Regions from separate parts of the Spiractinospora alimapuensis genome, predicted to be linked through region 2. Evidence: riboswitches for the same ligand, from Rfam matches in the RefSeq annotation. Region 2 holds a riboswitch; the other holds the start of a gene.
The links. Region 2 has a riboswitch for glycine ahead of gcvT (glycine cleavage system aminomethyltransferase GcvT). Riboswitches for the same ligand answer to the same signal wherever they lie in the genome.
Positions count from the first base shown of each region.

Region 1: it holds a riboswitch for glycine, as region 2 does, so the genes downstream of both, gcvP (aminomethyl-transferring glycine dehydrogenase) here and gcvT (glycine cleavage system aminomethyltransferase GcvT) in region 2, are expected to answer to the same signal.

Region 1 covers NZ_CP072467.1:832,021-841,028, reverse strand. Annotated here, with positions in the region: gene J4H86_RS03955 (mannose-1-phosphate guanyltransferase) at 1-1,868, shown strand, start outside; gene J4H86_RS03950 (FHA domain-containing protein) at 2,151-2,699, shown strand; gene J4H86_RS03945 (bifunctional nuclease family protein) at 2,917-3,387, shown strand; gene J4H86_RS03940 (MerR family transcriptional regulator) at 3,531-4,130, shown strand; glycine riboswitch at 4,366-4,454, shown strand; gene gcvP (aminomethyl-transferring glycine dehydrogenase) at 4,529-7,396, shown strand; gene J4H86_RS03930 (tetratricopeptide repeat protein) at 7,458-8,672, shown strand; gene J4H86_RS03925 (DUF5999 family protein) at 8,844-9,008, opposite strand, start outside.
Region 2 covers NZ_CP072467.1:2,379,509-2,388,516, reverse strand. Annotated here, with positions in the region: gene J4H86_RS10870 (3'-5' exonuclease) at 1-364, opposite strand, end outside; gene J4H86_RS10865 (NAD(P)/FAD-dependent oxidoreductase) at 689-1,882, shown strand; gene J4H86_RS10860 (3-deoxy-7-phosphoheptulonate synthase) at 2,066-3,121, shown strand; glycine riboswitch at 3,204-3,303, shown strand; glycine riboswitch at 3,304-3,418, shown strand; gene gcvT (glycine cleavage system aminomethyltransferase GcvT) at 3,458-4,564, shown strand; gene gcvH (glycine cleavage system protein GcvH) at 4,598-4,978, shown strand; gene J4H86_RS10845 (serine hydroxymethyltransferase) at 4,983-6,251, shown strand; gene J4H86_RS10840 (HAD family hydrolase) at 6,376-7,068, shown strand; gene J4H86_RS10835 (iron chaperone) at 7,073-7,549, opposite strand; gene J4H86_RS10830 (diadenosine tetraphosphate hydrolase) at 7,710-8,180, shown strand; gene J4H86_RS10825 (class I SAM-dependent methyltransferase) at 8,211-8,993, opposite strand.

The DNA.
Region 1 (9,008 bases), 1.5 Mb from region 2:
TCGCCGACGGCTACTGGGAGGACGTCGGTACCCACGAGAGCTACCTGCGTGCCCAGGCCGACGCGCTCTCCGGCCGGGTGCGCCTGGACATCGACGGCTTCGAGCTCTCCCCCGGGGTGTGGGTGGGCGAGGGGGCCGAGGTCCACCCCGACGCCGTCCTCAAGGGCCCGTTGTGCGTCGGTGACTACACCAAGGTCGAGGCCGGCGCGGAACTGCGCGAGTACACCGTCCTGGGCAGCAACGTGGTGGTACGCCAGGACGCGTTCCTGCACCGGGCGGTCGTCCACAACAACGTCTACGTCGGCGCCAACACCAACCTGCGTGGCTGCGTCATCGGGCGCAACACCGACATCATGGCCAGTACCCGGGTCGAGGAGGGGGCCATCGTCGGTGAGGAGTGCGTCATCGAGTCCGAGGCCTACCTCTCCGACGACGTGAAGGTCTACCCGTTCAAGACGATCGAGGCCGGCGCCGTCGTCAACACCAACGTCGTGTGGGAGTCGCGGGGCCAGCGGTCCCTGTTCGGGCCGCGCGGGGTGTCGGGTCTGATCAACGTGGAGATCACGCCGGAGCTCGCGGTGCAGCTCGCCAGCGCCTATGCCACGACCCTGAAGAAGGGGTCCATCGTCTCCACCTCCCGTGACGCGTCCCGGGCCGCGCGTACGCTCAAGCGCGCCGTCATCAGCGCGCTCACCGCCGGCGCCATCGACGTGCAGGACCTCGAGGTGGTCCCGCTGCCGGTCGCCCGCTTCCACACCGGTCGCAGTGGGGTCGCCGGCGGGATCGTCCTGCGCACCACGCCCGGGGACCCCCAGTCGGTCGACATCGTGTTCCTGGACGAGCGGGGCGCCGACCTCTCTCCCGCGGCGCAGCGCAAGCTGGAGCGGGTCTTCACCCGCAAGGAGTACCGGCGCGCCTTCCCCGGGGAGATCGCCGAGCTCTCGTTCCCCACCCGCGCTCCCGAGAGCTACGCGCACGAGCTGCTGCGGTGTCTGGACACCAGCGGCATCGCCGAGGCCGAGCTGAAGGTCGTCGTCGACTGCGCCGGGGGAACGGCGTCGCTGCTGCTTCCCGGTCTGCTGGGCCGGATCGACGCCGAGGTCCTGACCGTGAACAACCGACTCGACGAGGCCTCACCCACCGACACCGTGGCCAAACGGATGCGCGACATGGAGCGGCTCGGCGAGCTGGTCTCCTCCGCCCGAGCCGACCTCGGCATCAGGTTCGACCCGGTGGGGGAGCGGCTGTCCATCGTGGACGAGCACGGTGGCCTGGTGGGCGACGAGCGGGCCCTGCTCGTGGTGCTCGACCTCGTGGCCGCCGAGGTGGGCCGCGGCAGCGTGGCGTTGCCCGTGACGACCACGCGACTGGCCGAACGGGTGTGCGCCGCCCACGGTGTCACCGTGCGCTGGACCCCGACCGCCACCGCGGAATTGACCAAGGCGGCGATGGACGAGGAGATTATCTTCGCCGCCGACGGACGCGGAGGATTCGTCTTCCCCGAGTTCACCCGTACCCCTGACGGGATCGCCGCCTTCGTGCGCCTGCTGGGCCTCGTGGCGCGTGCCCGGCTGTCCCTCAGCGAGATCGACGCTCGGATCCCCAGGGAGCACCTCCTGCGCCGCTCGGTGCCCACACCGTGGGCGGTCAAGGGAAGCGTCATGCGTGCGGTCGTGGAGGCCGCCGGCGACCGCGAGGTGGACACGACCGACGGAGTGCGGGTCGTCGAACCCGACGGAAGCTGGGCCCTCGTACTGCCCGACACCGCCGAGCCCGTCACCCACGTGTGGGCCGAGGGACCGGATCGTGACGCAGCGCAGCGACAGTTGGAACACTGGGTGAACGTCGTCGAGGGTGCCGAGGGGTGACGCGGTGCCCCGAAGGTGCAAAGCACGGCCCGTGATGGTTTAGAGTCGGGTGTTCCAAACGGTTCCAGCACGGTAGAGGGGAAGGGACCGACGACGCACCGTAGCGACACCCACGGTCTTTGGTCCCGGCGTGGACCGAAGGCGGCACCGCGGGTAACGTGAGGGCGAGCGAGTCACAGCCTGTCGCCGGGCCCATCACTCCTCCGGACGCGTCCGCGCGTTCGCGTACGCTAGCCCATTGATCGAGCACCGCCGCGTGCGGGAGGAGGACGAGCCGAGAAGATGCCAGGCGTTCACTGCACGCAGTGCGGTCACGCGGTCCCTGATGACGCGCGCTTCTGCTCCAACTGTGGTTCCCGAATCGCTGCGCCCGCCGGCCAACAGGGAAAGCCGGCGCCGCGTAACGAGCGTGCCGGCGAGACCACGTCGACGATCTCCATCGCCGGGATCCAGGCCTTGGACACCGAGGGAGAGTCGGGGGCCGAGGACGCCGAGCCCGACCTCGGCTCGGTGGACGCACTCCCCGCGGGGACGGCGCTGCTGGTGGTGAAGCGCGGCCCCAACGCGGGCAGTCGGTTCCTGCTGGACAGCGACGTGACCACGGCGGGCCGTCATCCCAACAGCGACATCTTCCTCGACGACGTCACCGTCTCACGGCGCCACGTCGAGTTCTACCGACGCGGCGGTTCCTTCGGCGTACGCGACGTGGGCAGCCTGAACGGCACCTACGTCAACCGGGAGCGCATCGACGACGCGGAGCTGGGCGGCGGGGACGAGGTCCAGATCGGCAAGTTCCGACTGGTGCTCCTCACCAACCCACGCCAGGGCTGACGGGCGGCACCCGGAAGGCTTCGTGGCGTCACCAGGTAAGGTTTGGACGGGGGGCGGACCGGACAGCTTGTACGAAGAGGACACAAGCGGACGCGGCCGGCCTACTCGGGCGAACTTCGCGGTCTCCGTGCGCGGTGAGCGGCGGGAAACGTGAGGGTGAGATGACCACGCATCCGGGTGCCCTCCCGAACGCGACGAGTCGTGGGACGGAGCCGCAGTGAAGCACATGGAGGTTGTCGGCGTCCGGGTGGAGATGCCGTCGAATCAGCCCATCGTCCTGCTCAAAGAGTCCGATGGCGAGCGGTACCTACCGATCTGGATCGGCGCTGTGGAGGCCACGGCGATCGCGCTGGCTCAGCAGGGCGTGGTTCCGGCGCGGCCACTGACACACGACCTGTTTCGCGACGTTCTCGAGGCGTTGGACGCCACGCTGAACACGGTCAACATCACCGGGTTGCAGGACGGCATCTACTACGCTGAGCTCGTGTTCTCCAACGGGGTCGAGGTCAGCGCGCGGCCCTCGGACTCCATCGCCCTCGCGTTGCGGATGGGGGCGGCGATCTACGCTCGTGAGGACGTGATCGACGAGGCGGGGGTTCCGATTCCCGACGAGCAGGAGGACGAGGTCGCTCGATTCAAGGAGTTCCTCGACCAGATCAGTCCGGACGATTTCGGGCGTACGACCTAAACCCGTTCGCGGATCTCGCGACGCGCCGCGCGTGTCGTTGACGCTTTACGGCCGACCGGCCTACCTTCATCAAGGAGCAACCTGCGGCGTTGCATCGTTTCTCCCCTATCGGATGCCGCGGGTCGAGGAGCCGGAGGTTCGGCGTGGCGGTAACCAGAGGCAAGCGGCAAGCCGCCGAGCACAGGCCATCAACGTTCCGACGATCCGGGGAACCGGAGCCGTTGTGTGACGAAGAGGACGTGTCGGCACTGTCCACGGACATGGGCTACCGAGGGCCAGCCGCCTGCGCTGCGGCGGAGATCACCTTCCGTCAGCTCGACTACTGGGCGAGGACCCGTCTGGTCGAACCGAGTCTGCGCTCGGGCACCGGCGGCGACGGGCTGCGCCTCTACAGCCTCCGCGACATCCTGATCCTCAAGGTCGTCAAACGACTGCTCGACACGGGCATCTCGCTGCAGCAGATCCGCGCCGCGGTCCACCATCTCCGCAATCGGGGAACCAGTGACCTCGCCCAGATCACCCTCATGAGCGACGGCGTGAGCATCTACGAGTGCTCCACCGCCGAGGAGGTCGCCGACCTGCTGCAACACGGGCAGGGCGTGTTCGGGATCGCGTTGGGCAAGGTGTGGCGGGAACTCGCCGGCAGCGTCGAGGCCATGCCGGGTGAAACCCTCGACGCGCCTGACCCCGCCGGGTTCCCCGCCGACGAACTCGCGCTTCGCCGCCGTCGCAAGACCGGTTGAGATCCCTCCCTCACCGCCCACGCTCCGAATCCCACGGACTCGCACCCGTCCTGTCGCGGTGACGCACCGCGTGTGAATGATCGCTCTGGGTCGTAGGAGTGTTTCGTGTTCCGCGTGAGAGGCGTTGTCCCGACCCGTGAGGGGGTTGGTGGTTGGGTCGCCGCACCCGGCACGAGTTATGATGGGATCACAAGTTAACCGGTGTCGCTATTGGGGTGACACCACAATGTGCCGCTGATACCGCGCGGGAGAGTCCCCACACAAGGGGGCGCCGAAGGGGCAACATCCCCGGAACCTCTCAGGCCACCGGACCGCGTGGTGGAGGCCACTCTGAAGCCACCCGGCGACAGAGGGGGACCCTGCAACGGGGCTGACAACCACCGCGACAGGAGGTCTCCGTGGCCGACAACGAGAACAAGCAGACCGCGAACCCCCGATTCGCCGACCGCCACATCGGGACCACCCCCCAGGAGTGGGACACGATGCTGGCCGCCATCGACCGGTCGGGCGTCGAGGAACTGATGGACGCGGCCGTGCCGCACACGATCCGCACCGACACCCACGCCAGCGGCGTCCTCCCCGCGCCGGCGACCGAGGCCGAGGCGCTCGCCGAGCTGCGCTCCCTCGCCGCCCGCAACCAGGTCCTCACGTCGATGATCGGCCGTGGGTACTACGACACCCTCACCCCGCCGGCCATCCGGAGAAACATCCTGGAGAACCCGTCGTGGTACACCGCCTACACCCCCTACCAGCCCGAGATCTCCCAGGGCCGTCTGGAGGCCCTGCTCAACTTCCAGACACTGGTCAGTGACCTCACGGGGTTGCCCATCGCCGGCGCGTCCCTGCTGGACGAGGCGACGGCCGCCGCCGAGGCGATGACGTTGGCGCGTCGCGCCACCAAGGGCGACCGCGACACCTTCGTCGTGGACGCCGACGTCTTCCCCCAGACCCTGGCCGTGCTGCGGACCCGCGCGGAGCCTCTGGGCATCAGCCTGGTCACCGCGGACCTCTCGCAGGGCCTGCCCGAGGGTGAACCCTTCGGTGTGCTGGTGCAGTACCCGGCCGCCTCGGGTGCGGTCCGCGACCCCCGCCCCGTCATCGAGGCGGCGCACGAACGCGGGGCCCAGGCCGTCGTGGTCGCCGACCCGCTCGCGCTGACCGTGCTGCGCGCCCCGGGGGAGCTCGGAGCCGACATCGCCGTCGGGTCGATGCAGCGTTTCGGGGTCCCCATGAGCTTCGGCGGTCCCCACGCCGGCTACATGGCGGTCCGCGAGGGACTCCAGCGTCAGCTTCCCGGGCGCCTGGTGGGTGTCTCGGTGGACGCCGCCGGGCTTCCCGCCTACCGGCTCGCGCTGCAGACGCGCGAACAGCACATCCGCCGGGAGAAGGCGACCAGCAACATCTGCACCGCTCAGGTCCTGCTCGCGGTGATGGCCGGAACCTACGCGGTGTACCACGGGCCGCGCGGGCTGCGGGCGATCGCCGAGCGGGTGCACGCGCACGCCGAACAGCTCGCGGCGGCGCTGCGCGGCATCGGTGTCGAGGTGCCGCATCCGCACCACTTCGACACGGTGCAGGCGCGGGTTCCCGGGCGCGCCGACGTGGTCGTCGCCGAGGCGCGCGCCGCGGGCGTCAACCTGCTGCGGGTGGACGCCGACACCGTCGGGGTGTCCTGTGACGAGGCCACGACCGGCGAGCACCTCGACACGGTGGTGCGTGCGTTCGGTGGTGCGGGTGCCCACGACGTCGTCCCGGAGGGTGCGTCGATTCCCACCGGTCTGCGTCGGGGTATCGACTACCTCACCCACCCCGTGTTCAACAGCCACCACAGCGAGACGTCGCTGGTGCGCTACCTGCGCCGGCTGGCCGACCGTGACCTGGCCCTGGACCGCACGATGATCCCGCTGGGGTCGTGCACCATGAAGCTGAACGCCGCCGCCGAGATGGAGGCCATCACCTGGCCCGAGTTCGCCGGCCTGCACCCCCTGGCCCCGCTGGACCAGGCCGAGGGGATGCTGCGGGTGATTCGGGACCTGGAGCGCTGGCTCGCTGACGTCACCGGCTACGCGGCGGTGTCACTGCAGCCCAACGCGGGGTCCCAGGGGGAGTTGGCGGGTCTGCTGGCCATCCGCGCCTGGCACCACTCGCGTGGGGATCACCAGCGGGACCTGTGTCTGATCCCCTCCTCCGCGCACGGCACCAACGCCGCGAGCGCCATCATGGCCGGCATGCGGGTCAAGGTGGTCGCCTGTGACGACAACGGCAACGTCGATGTCGAGGCGCTGCGGGCGGAACTGGACGCCAACCGGGACAGCGTCGCCGCGATCATGGTGACCTACCCGTCCACGCACGGCGTGTACGAGGAGTCGATCGCGGAGGTGTGCTCGCTGGTGCACGACGCGGGCGGCCAGGTCTACGTGGACGGCGCGAACCTCAACGCCCTGCTGGGATACGCCAAGCCCGGCGAGTTCGGTGCCGACGTGAGCCATCTGAACCTGCACAAGACGTTCTGCATCCCGCACGGAGGCGGCGGTCCGGGGGTGGGCCCGGTCGCCGTACGGTCCCACCTGGCGGACTTCCTGCCCAACCATCCGGGACAGCCCGACGCGGGGCCGGTCACCGGCGTCGGTCCGGTGTCCGCGGCGCCGTTCGGCTCCGCGGGGATCCTCCCGATCTCCTGGGCCTACGTCCGAATGATGGGCGCGGACGGTCTGCGCGCCGCCACGCAGGGCGCGGTGCTCTCGGCCAACTACGTCGCCAGCCGCCTCGCTCCGCACTACCCGGTGCTCTACACCGGAGCCGAGGGGCTGGTCGCCCACGAGTGCATCATCGACGTGCGCCCCCTCACCAAGAGCACCGGGATCACCGGGGAGGACATCGCCAAGCGGCTCATCGACTACGGGTTCCACGCGCCGACGATGTCGTTCCCCGTGGCCGGCACGTTGATGGTGGAGCCCACCGAGAGCGAGGACCTGGCCGAACTCGACCGGTTCTGCGACGCCATGATCTCCATCCGGGCCGAGATCGAGCGGGTGGCCGCGGGTGAGTTCGACGCGCACGACAACCCGCTGAAGAACGCGCCCCACACCGCCGAGATCGTCGTCGACGACGAGTGGAAGCACGCCTACACCCGTGCCGAGGCGGCCTACCCGCTCGCGTCGCTGCGCCGGGACAAGTACTGGTCGCCGGTGAGTCGGATCGACCAGGCCTACGGCGACCGCAACCTCGTCTGCGCGTGCCCTCCGCCGGAGGCATTCGCGGACTGATCGAGCCGGGAACCGTTAGTCTGGGCCAAATCGAACCCCACCCCCCGGGAAGTGCCCAGACATGACGGCAACGGTAGGAGGTCCCGCACACGGTGCGGGAGAGGAACCCGGCGGCGAGACCGCGGGGGACCTGTGTGACCAGGCGCGGGACCTGGCCAACGGCGGACACCTCAAGCGTGCCGCGCGACTGTACGAGAAGGCCGCGCGCCACGACGGGGGCGCCGGCCAGGCCCGCGCGCTGTTCGGGCTGGCGGTCGTCCGCTTCGACCTCGGCGACGTCGAGGGGGCGCGCGAGGCGGACACGCGGGCGATCGAGACCGGACACCGGGAGTACGCCCCCCGGGCCGCCCATCACCTGGCGCTGTGCCGTGAGGAGACGGAGGACCCCGAGGGGGCCCGGGTCGCCTGGCGCACCGTGCTGGAGCTCGGCAACGAGCGTTACCTGGCGGCGGCGCACCACGGCCTCGCCCGATTGGCGGAGTCCGAGGGTGACCTCGCCGAGGCCGCCCGCCACTGGGAGGGGGTCGAACGCCACGCCGACGCCGACCCCGACACCGCCGTCACCGCGGCGGCCGACCACGGGCGCCGCCTGTTGGCCCGAGGCGACACCGAGGGCGCGGCCCGCCAGGTGAAACGGGGACGGGCCCAGGAGACGCAGGGGCGAGACGCCTCCCTGGGACTGGTGAGCGCCGCGGTGCACCTCGAACGTGCCATCGTCGAGCTCGGCGGCGTGCTCGACGACGAGGAGCGCGACCCCGAGGCGACCCGCCTGCAGGCCCCCGAGGATCGCGCCGCCATCGTGGAGCTCCTGGCCCGACTACTCGCGCTGCGCGGCGACCCCGGCGCCGCCCGTGAGGTGTGGACCCGCGGCGTCGAACACCGTGACGTGGAGCTGGCCGCCGGAGTCCAGGATCGGCTGCGGCGCGGGTTCCTCACCCCGGAGCTGGCCGCACCCGACGACGGGACGGAGCCGGACGCGGCCGCGGAGCCCTGGTGGGACGGGTACGTGGCCGCCGCGGTGGCCGACGACAGCCTGCCCCTGCTCACCGGGGAACTGTTCCTCGCGCTGACGCAGATGCACGCCCACCTGGGCTCGGTACACGCCGCGGGCAGTGCCACGCCGGTGGACGCGCTGTGGGCCGCGGTCCTGTCGGGCCTACGGGTCCCCAGCGACTACGCCTGGGGCGCCTCGTTGCACGCGGACTTCGCCGACCGGCTGAGTCAGGCCTCCGGCGGCCATGCCGTCCTCCCGGAGAACTGGCCGGACGAGCCGTGACGCCGTGGCGCCACGACCCGCCCGGCACCGATCCCGCGCGGTCCGGGTGTGCGTGCGTCCGGTGTTCACACCACGGACGTGGGCGCGGGGACGGGGCGACCAGCTCATCGCCCCCGAGTGGCGAGCTGGTCGGGTCGGGAGGAGTTCGCGAACCGTTGGGCGGTGCCGGTCCTAGACAGGAACCGGACGGTGCGGGGCGATGATCTCGCCGTCCGGGAGGAGTTCGCCGGTGTCGTCGAACAGGAGAACACCGTTACAGAGCAGACTCCATCCTTGCTCCGGGTGCTCTGCGATCACGCGGGCCGCTTCACGGTCAGGGTCCTGCGCGGTCGGGCA
Region 2 (9,008 bases):
GGAACCGCTCCTCGAAGTCGAGGTTGTGCGCGACGACGACCGCGCCGGAGATCAGCGTGGAGAACGAGGCGAGCACCTCCGACACCGTGGGCGCGTGGTAGACGTCGGCGTCGGTGAGGCCGTGGAAGGGGGTTCCGTCGATGGGAACTCCCGGGTTGACCAGGGTGGAGGCCTCACCCAGGACCGCTCCGTCGCCCCGGACGCGAACGACGGCGAACTCGCAGACCCGGGCACCCCGGTCCGGTCGAAGACCGGTGGTCTCGAAGTCGACGACCGCGAACTGCAGTCGACGCGGGTCGGTTCCCCCGCCCCGGCGCAGGGCGCCGCGCCGCAGTTGCCACCGATCGTGTGGTGCCCTGGTCACTATTGCGGCTCTCTTCCTCGTTTCCTCGTTCATCAGTACGAGTTCGTGCTGCCGACCGACACTATCGTGCGGATCGGCGGGTCCTTCGGGGGCGCACGGCGAAATCCCGGCCCTGGTCGCGGGAAGACGGTTTGGTTGTGACGCGTTGATCCCAAGTGAGGTTCCCGTCGCGTCGCGCCACACCCCGTTGTGGTGCGCGGCGGGGACCGTCCACCGGGGCCACGAGCGCGTGACGGGACGGTCACCCCAATCCTCGCGCACCGCCGGGCCCCACCGGGATCGCCCCACCCTCTCAGACGACTTGGATGCCACGTGGAGGTCGGATTGCGAATCGTGATCGCGGGAGCCGGAATGGCGGGACTCCACGTCGCGGAGTCCCTACGGGGACAGGGTTTCGACGGCACCATCACCCTCGTCGGTGCCGAGTCCCACCCACCGTACTCTCGGCCGCCCCTGTCGAAGGAGTTCCTCACCGGGAAGGGCCGTGGCGACGACGTCGGCCTCCGGGGTTCGGAGGAGCTCGACGCGCTGCGGCTGGACCTGCGACTGGGGAACGCGGTCGTCGCGCTCGACGCGCAGGATCAGACCGTGACATTGGGCGACGGCACCATCCTCACCTACGACCGCCTGGTGATCGCCACCGGGGTCTCGCCACGCCGCCCCGACACCGACCTCGCCGGGGTGCACGCCCTGCGCACGCTGGAGGACGCGGGGCTGATCCGCGACGCGATCCGCACGACCAACCGGGTGGTCGTCGTGGGCGCGGGATTCATCGGGGCGGAGATCGCCGCGAGCGCCCGCGCCCTCGGCGCTGAGGTGACCCTGCTGGAGGCGGCGACGACCCCCATGACACGGGCGGTGGACCCCCGGATCGGGGCGGTCCTGGGGGAACTGCACCGCGACAACGGGGTTGACCTACGGCTCGGTTCACCGGTCGCGGCCTATGAGGGCGACGGACGGGTCGAGCGGGTGCGGCTCGCCGACGGCAGCGCGGTCGACGCCCCCATGGTGGTCGTCGGCACCGGCGTCACCATGAACACGGAGTGGCTGCGGGGCTCGGGCGTCGACCTCGACCCCGACGGCTCGGTGCGCTGCGACGAGTACTGTGCGACGTCCCTGCCCAACGTCTACGCCGCCGGCGACCTGGCCAGTTGGCCCCACCCCCTGTTCGGTGGTCGCCTTCGGTTGGAGCACTGGACCAACGCCGCCGAACAGGGAGCGGTCGTCGCCCACAACCTCCTCGCCGAGGTGGGGGAGCGCACCGCCTACACCCCGGTCCCGTACTTCTTCTCCGACCAGTACGGCATGAAGATCCAGCTCCTGGGCCAGGCGGCGCCCGCCGAAACGGTCGAGTTCGTGCACGGTTCGCCCGAGGAACGCAAGTTCGTCGCCTTCATCGGGCGTGGCGACCAACTCGTCGGCGTCTTCGGGCTGCGGAGCACCCCGAAGGTGATGCGGTACCGGCCGTTGCTACACCAGGCGACCTCCTGGGCCGAGGCGTTGGCGGCCGCGCGGTAGTTCGCGCCCGTGGGTCGTTTCGCGCGGCTGGGCCGCCTTTGCGGCCGAGCCGAATCCTCCCCGGCGCGCCGGACGACACGCGGGGGCGGTCTGGGTGGCCCGCGATCTCCCGATCCGCAGCGTGTGACCTCGGCCCGCCGGCTACGCTGGATCCGCTACCGGCGTTGAGGAGGAGTAACGGGAATGGCACGGACCAACGACAGGCGGGTTGTCAGCTACGAACCGCTGATCGCCCCCGCGGACCTGGCCACCGAGCAGCCGATGGGGCCGGAACAGAGCGCGGTCTGCGAGGACGCCCGGGCGGAGGTCACGCGCATCCTCAACCACGAGGACGACCGTCTACTCGTCGTCGTGGGCCCGTGCTCGGTGCACGACCCGGCCCAGGCCATCGACTACGCGACGCGGCTGGCCGAGGTGATGCCCCGGCTGAGCGGCGACCTGCGCATCGTGATGCGGGTCTACTTCGAGAAGCCCCGCACCACGGTCGGGTGGAAGGGGCTCATCAACGATCCCGGGCTGGACGGGAGCTTCGAGGTCCACCGGGGCCTGCGCGCCGCCCGCGAACTCCTGCTGAACATCGGTTCGCTGGGTGTCCCCAGCGGCACCGAGTTCCTCGACCCGATCACCCCGCAGTACATCGCCGAGGCCCTCGCCTGGGGCGCCATCGGTGCCCGCACCACCGAGAGCCAGGTGCACCGTCAGCTCGCCAGCGGCCTCAGCATGCCGGTGGGCTTCAAGAACGGCACCGACGGCGACGCCCAGGTCGCGGTGGACGCCTGCCGTGCCTCGGCCGAGCCGCACACCTTCTTCGGGGTGGACCCGGCCGGCGCCGGGTCGGTGGTCACCACCGCCGGTAACCCCGACTGCCACGTGATCCTCCGCGGTGGACGCACCGGCCCCAACTACGACGCGGCCGGCGTCGCGGCGGCGCTGGCCACCGTGCGCTCGGCGGGGCTCCCCGAACGCCTGATGATCGACGCCAGCCACGCCAACAGCGGCAAGGACCACGAGCGCCAGCCGCTGGTTGCCGAGGCGATCGCCGACCAGGTCGCCGCCGGCCAGCGCGGGATCGTCGGGGTGATGCTGGAGAGCTTCATCGTCCCCGGCGCGCAGCGGCTCGGCGACCCCGCGACGCTCACCTACGGCCAGAGCATCACCGACGCCTGCATGGGATGGGACACGACCGTCACCGTGCTTGAGCGGCTCGCCGAGGCGGTGCGCAAGCGCCGGTCCAACTAGCGAGAGTCGGCGGTCGGGCGGCGCCCGTGTCGGGGTGCCGCCGGCCCGCGAGAACCGCCACTGCTAAGCTGGCGTGGGCTGTCGAACCCGCACGGGAGAGAGTCCTCGCCGCCAGCGGGGACCGCCGAAGGAGCAATTCCTCCCCGAAGAACCTCTCAGGCGTTCAGGACCGTGTGGGTGAGCCAACTCTGGAAAGCAGGGGCTCTGGTCTCTCGCCGAAGGTGCAAGCCGCGCCAGCACCACCCGAGAAAGGGACACGCGGTGAAGCTCTCAGGCACCGATGACAGAGGGGGAGGGTTGAGGCGTCGTGTCTAGAAGTCGTCCATCCCCTCGGGAGTGCCAGTGAAAGAACCCCGCCGCACACCTCTCTACGAGGTGCACCAGAACCTCGGAGCCACCCTCGTCGACTTCGCCGGCTGGCAGATGCCGGTTCGCTACGCCCGCGAGAGCGAGGAACACCTCGCCGTGCGTCACCAGGCGGGCCTGTTCGACCTTTCGCACATGGGCGAGATCCGGGTCACGGGGCGGCAGGCGGGCGACGCCCTGGACTACGCGCTCGTCGGCGCGATGTCCACGCTGCGTCCCGGCCGCGCCCGCTACTCAATGATCACCGACGCCGAGGGCGGCGTCCTCGACGACCTGATCACCTACCGGCTCGGTGAGGACGAGTACCTCGTCGTCGCCAACGCGGCCAACACCGACGTGGTCGTGGACGCGCTGCTGGAGCGGGCCTCCGGCTTCGACGCCCAGGTCATCGACGACTCCGCCGACTACGCCCTGCTCGCGGTGCAGGGCCCCAACGCCGTGACCATCCTCGCCGGCCTCACCGACACCCCGCTCGACGAGATCAAGTACTTCGCCGGCTACACCGCTACGGTCGCCGGACACGACGTCCTCCTCGCGCGGACCGGATACACCGGAGAGGACGGGTTCGAACTTTTCCTCCGAGAGCCCGAACGGGCGCCCGCGCTGTGGGAAGCGCTGACCGACGCGGGCCGCGACCACGGGCTTCTCCCGGCCGGACTCTCCGCTCGGGACACGCTGCGCCTGGAGGCCGGCATGCCCCTGTACGGGCATGAGCTCTCCCGTGACGTCACTCCGTACGAAGCTGGGCTTGGGCGGGTGGTAAACCTGGAGAAACCCGCGGATTTCGTGGGGCGCTCCGCGCTGCGGGCGCGCGCGGAGGCCGGCCCACGCAGCCGTCTGGTGGGTTTGGTCGGACGCGGACGGAGAGTGCCCCGTCAGGGGTACGCCGTGTTGCACGAAGGTGCCCGAGTCGGCACGATCACCAGCGGGGCGCCCTCGCCGACGGTAGGGCGCCCCATTGCGATGGCATATCTGGACACCGAAATCGACGCCGGCGGCGAGCTGGCTGTGGACGTTCGTGGCAGACCGGAGCCCGCCGACGCGGTCGAGCTGCCGTTCTACAGGCGTCAACGCTGAGGGCGTCGTCTGTTGGAATCAAGGAGTACGGAGTTGAGCGTTCCTGCCGAGCTGGGCTACACGAGCGAGCACGAGTGGGTATCCGTGACCGACGGAGTCGCCACCGTGGGGATCACCGCGTACGCGGCCGAAGCCCTGGGCGAGATTGTCTATGTGGAGGCGCCCGAGGTGGGCTCCTCCGTCACTGCCGGAGAGACGTGTGGCGAAGTCGAGTCCACCAAATCCGTCAGCGACATCTATTCGCCGGTCGACGGGGAGGTGGTTGAGGTCAACCAATCCGTCGAGGACGATCCGGAGACCGTGGGGAGTGACCCCTACGGTCAGGGGTGGCTGTTCAAGGTCGAACTGGCCCAGGACCCCGAGGACCTGATGACCCCGGAGCAGTACACAAGCCTCATCGAAGGAGAGAGTTAAGCGCATGTCCAGCCTCCTCAACCAGCCGCTCGCGCAGGTCGACCCTGAGGTAGCGACCGCGGTGGACGCGGAGCTTCGGCGCCAGCGTGACACCCTGGAGATGATCGCTTCGGAGAACTTCGCTCCGCAGGCGGTTCTAGAGGCACAAGGGTCAGTGCTCACCAACAAATACGCGGAAGGCTACCCCGGGAAGCGTTACTACGGCGGCTGCGAGCATGTCGATGTGATCGAACAGCTCGCGATCGACCGGGCCAAGGAACTGTTCGGCGCCGAGTACGCCAACGTGCAGCCGCACGCGGGCGCGCAGGCCAACACGGCCGTCTACTTCGCACTGCTCAACGCCGGCGACACCATTCTTGGTCTGGACCTGGCCCATGGCGGCCATCTCACGCACGGGATGCGGCTGAACTACTCCGGGAAGATCCTCAACGCCGTCGCCTACCACGTGGACGAGTCCACGGGGCTGGTGGACTACGACGAGGTCGCGAAGCTGGCGAAGGAACACCAGCCGCGCATGATCGTCGCTGGGTGGTCGGCCTATCCGCGTCAACTCGACTTCGCCCGCTTCCGGGCGATCGCCGACGAGGTGGGCGCGCTGCTGCTGGTTGACATGGCCCACTTCGCGGGCCTGGTGGCCGCGGGACTGCACCCCAACCCGGTCCCGCACGCGGATGTCGTCACCACGACGACGCACAAGACCCTGGGTGGTCCGCGTGCTGGACTGATCCTGGCCAAGGAGGAGTACGGAAAGAAGCTCAACTCGGCCGTGTTCCCGGGGCTCCAGGGCGGGCCGCTGGAACACGCCATCGCCGGTAAGGCCGTGGCGCTGAAGATCGCCGGATCCGAGGAGTTCAAGGACCGGCAGCGCCGCACGCTGGCGGGTGCCCGAATCCTCGCCGAGCGGCTGTCGCAGTCCGACGCCTCCGAGGTCGGTGTCCGCGTCCTCACCGGAGGCACGGATGTCCACCTGGTGCTGGTGGACCTGCGTGAGTCGGAGCTGGACGGGCGTCAGGCCGAGGACCGGCTGCACGAGATCGGGATCACCGTCAACCGCAACGCGGTCCCCGGGGACCCGCGTCCGCCGATGGTGACCTCCGGACTACGGATCGGGACCCCGGCGCTGGCGACCCGTGGATTCTCCGAGGAGGACTTCACCGAGGTGGCCGACGTCATCGCCGCCGCGCTCCGGCCGGACTTCGACGCTGAGGCTCTCAGCGCTCGGGTCACCGCGCTGGCGCGCAAGCACCCCCTGTACCCGGGGATCGGCTCCTGAGAGCGGGGGTGACCCGGCCCTCGCGGCCGGGTGACCCCCGACCCTCGGGCGCACCTCCCCGGCGGAGGCCCGCCGGCCGTTCGATAGCGTGGGTGGTCGGTGCCGGCACGGGGAAAGGGCAGGCGTGGGAACTCGACTCATCTTGTGGGACATCGACCGGACCCTGATCGACTCCGACGGGACGGGATACGCCGCATTCGCGGCGGCCTTCCGCGAGTTCACCGGCCTGAGCGACTTCGAGCGCACCCAGGGCCCGGGCCGCACCGAGTGGAAGTGGTTCACCGAGACCCTGCACGCCAACGGCATGCGTGACCCCGGTGACTGGTTCCCCCAGTTCCGTGACCTCCTGGTCAAGGAGTTCGCCGAGCGGGCCAAGGAGATCACCCCCGAGACGATCCTCCTGCCCGGCGTCCCCGAGGTGCTACGGCGGACCGCGGACCACCCGGACATGGTGTCCTCGCTGCTGACCGGGAACTCCAAGGCCAACGCCCGAGTCAAGATGGAGCTGGCACGGCTGGACCAGTACCTGGACCTCGAGTCCGGGGCCTACGGTGACGACCGCGAGGAACGCCCCGACCTGGTGCCCCTCGCCCAGCGGCGCGCCCACGCCACCACCGGCATCCGGTTCGACGCCGACTCCACCGTTCTGGTCGGGGACAGCCCCAACGACATCCGCGCGGCCAAGGAGGGCGGCGCCCGGATCGTCGCCGTGGCCACCGGCGTCTTCACCGCCGACCAACTCTCCGCGGCCGGCGCCCCGGTCGTCCTGGACAATCTTGGCGACGTCCCGGCCACGCTGGCCGCGCTGGTGAACTGACCGCTCAGGCAACCGCCCGTTGGACGAGGTCGCGGATGGTGGCCGCGGCGTCGTCGGTCATCGTGGTCAGGGCGAAAGAAGTGGGCCACAGGCCGCTTGAGTCGTCGAGGTTCGCCTCCTCGTTGAAGCCGAATACTGAATAGCGTGACTTGTCCATCTGCCCGCTGCGGAAGAAGCACACGACCTTCCCGTCGCGCGCGTAGGCGGGCTGCCCGTACCACAACTTGGGCCGCAGCTCCGATGCGGCCGTCGTCACCAGGTTGTGCACCCGCTCGGCGAGGGCACGATCGGACTCCGGCATCTCCGCGATCCGCTCATGCACCGCCTGTTCCTCCGCGGCGGCCTTCTCCTCCGCTCGCCCCCGTCGTTTCTCCGCCTTCAACTCGGCGGCGCGTTCCTTCATCGCCGCGCGCTCGGCGGAGGAGAACCCCGCTCCCGTCGCCCCGCTCTCGGCGTCGCCTGACCCTGGAACGGCGTTCATGGCACTCATCCTCCCGCTGTCGATGTGGACACGAGCCACGTTAATCGAGGTCAACCGGCTCCGGCTTCTCCGATTCTGCTCAACTCATCCGTTCAGGGGCGCTGGGATCGGTGCCCGCCTCGCCGATGCGGCTTCGCCGCGGGATGGGATCATGCGCGCCATGGACGAGCACTGGCGGAGCGACCGAATCGGCAGCGCGCTCGAGGGACGTAACCCCACGGTGCTGCGGAGGATGACGGCGGGATTCGCGGCGATCGGCGACGTCCAGTTCCTGCCGGGATACTCGGTGCTCCTGGTGGACGATCCCGCGGTGACACGGTTGTCCGAGCTGCCCCGAACACGGCGTAGCGAGTTCCTGTCCGACCTGGACGCGTTGGGAGAGGCCGTGGAGCGGGCCAGCGCCCGTCGTGACCCCGCGTTTCGCCGGGTGAACCTGGAGATCCTCGGAAACACCGACCCGTTCCTCCACGCGCACGTGTGGCCACGGTTCGACTGGGAGCCGGCCGAGCTCGTGTCCCGACCGGTGTGGCTGTACCCCGCCGCGCGGTGGAGGGATCAGCGATACGCGCTCGCCGCGCGGTACGACGGGGTGCGCGCGGCGATAGAGGAGGAGCTGTCCCGCCTGGCCTGACGGCCCGTGTGGGCTGGGGCGGGGAAGTGGTCAGGCCGTGGGGGCGGTGGCCTCGACGGCCCCCCAGGTGAGGTCGTCGAGGTGGGGCTCGAGCATGGTGGCCTCAGCGAGGAGGGTGCCTGTGGCCTGGGATCCCATCTCCGTTGTGAGCGCGGCCTCGTGCTCGCGGACGAGGGCGTAGAAGCGGCGCCACGACTCCCGTTCGTCGGGGAGCTCGTGGTACGGCCCGGGGACCAGCCCCACCTCACGGAGGGGATCGGACCACATCGTGGTGTCGTTGGCTGCGAGGTCGGCCAGTGGTTCGGCGGCGGTGAAGAGCAGTCGCCCCCCGGGGCGCAGGATCCGTCGCGCCTCGGTCAGGGCGGACAGGGGATCCGGGGCGAGCGCCAACGCGTCCACACTGATCACCGCGTCCGCGGCGGCGTCCTCCACCCCGGTGTCGTCGAAGGTGCCGGTGTGGAACGTGGCCCGACCGTCGGGAAGCCACGAGGGGGCGCGGTCACTCGCGATCTCCACCGCGGCCGACGACCAGTCCACTCCCACCAGTCGCGTCCCCGTGGCGCGGGCAAGCCACAGCCCCGGTCCGCCGAGGCCGCAGCCGAGATCCACGACCGTGGAACCGGGGGCAGGGCGCAGGCGGGACACCATCAGCCCCAGGAGCCGCCAGGGGCAGCCGCTGTTGGGAGCGACCTCCGAGGGGTACTGCTCGCCCCAGGCACGGGACCACAGGTGGGGCAGCAGGGAGCTGGAGTGCTGTGCGCGGAACTGGGCGTCGAACGCGGCGGGCGTCATCACCGGAGGCTCGTCGGTCATGCGCTCAGTGTGTCA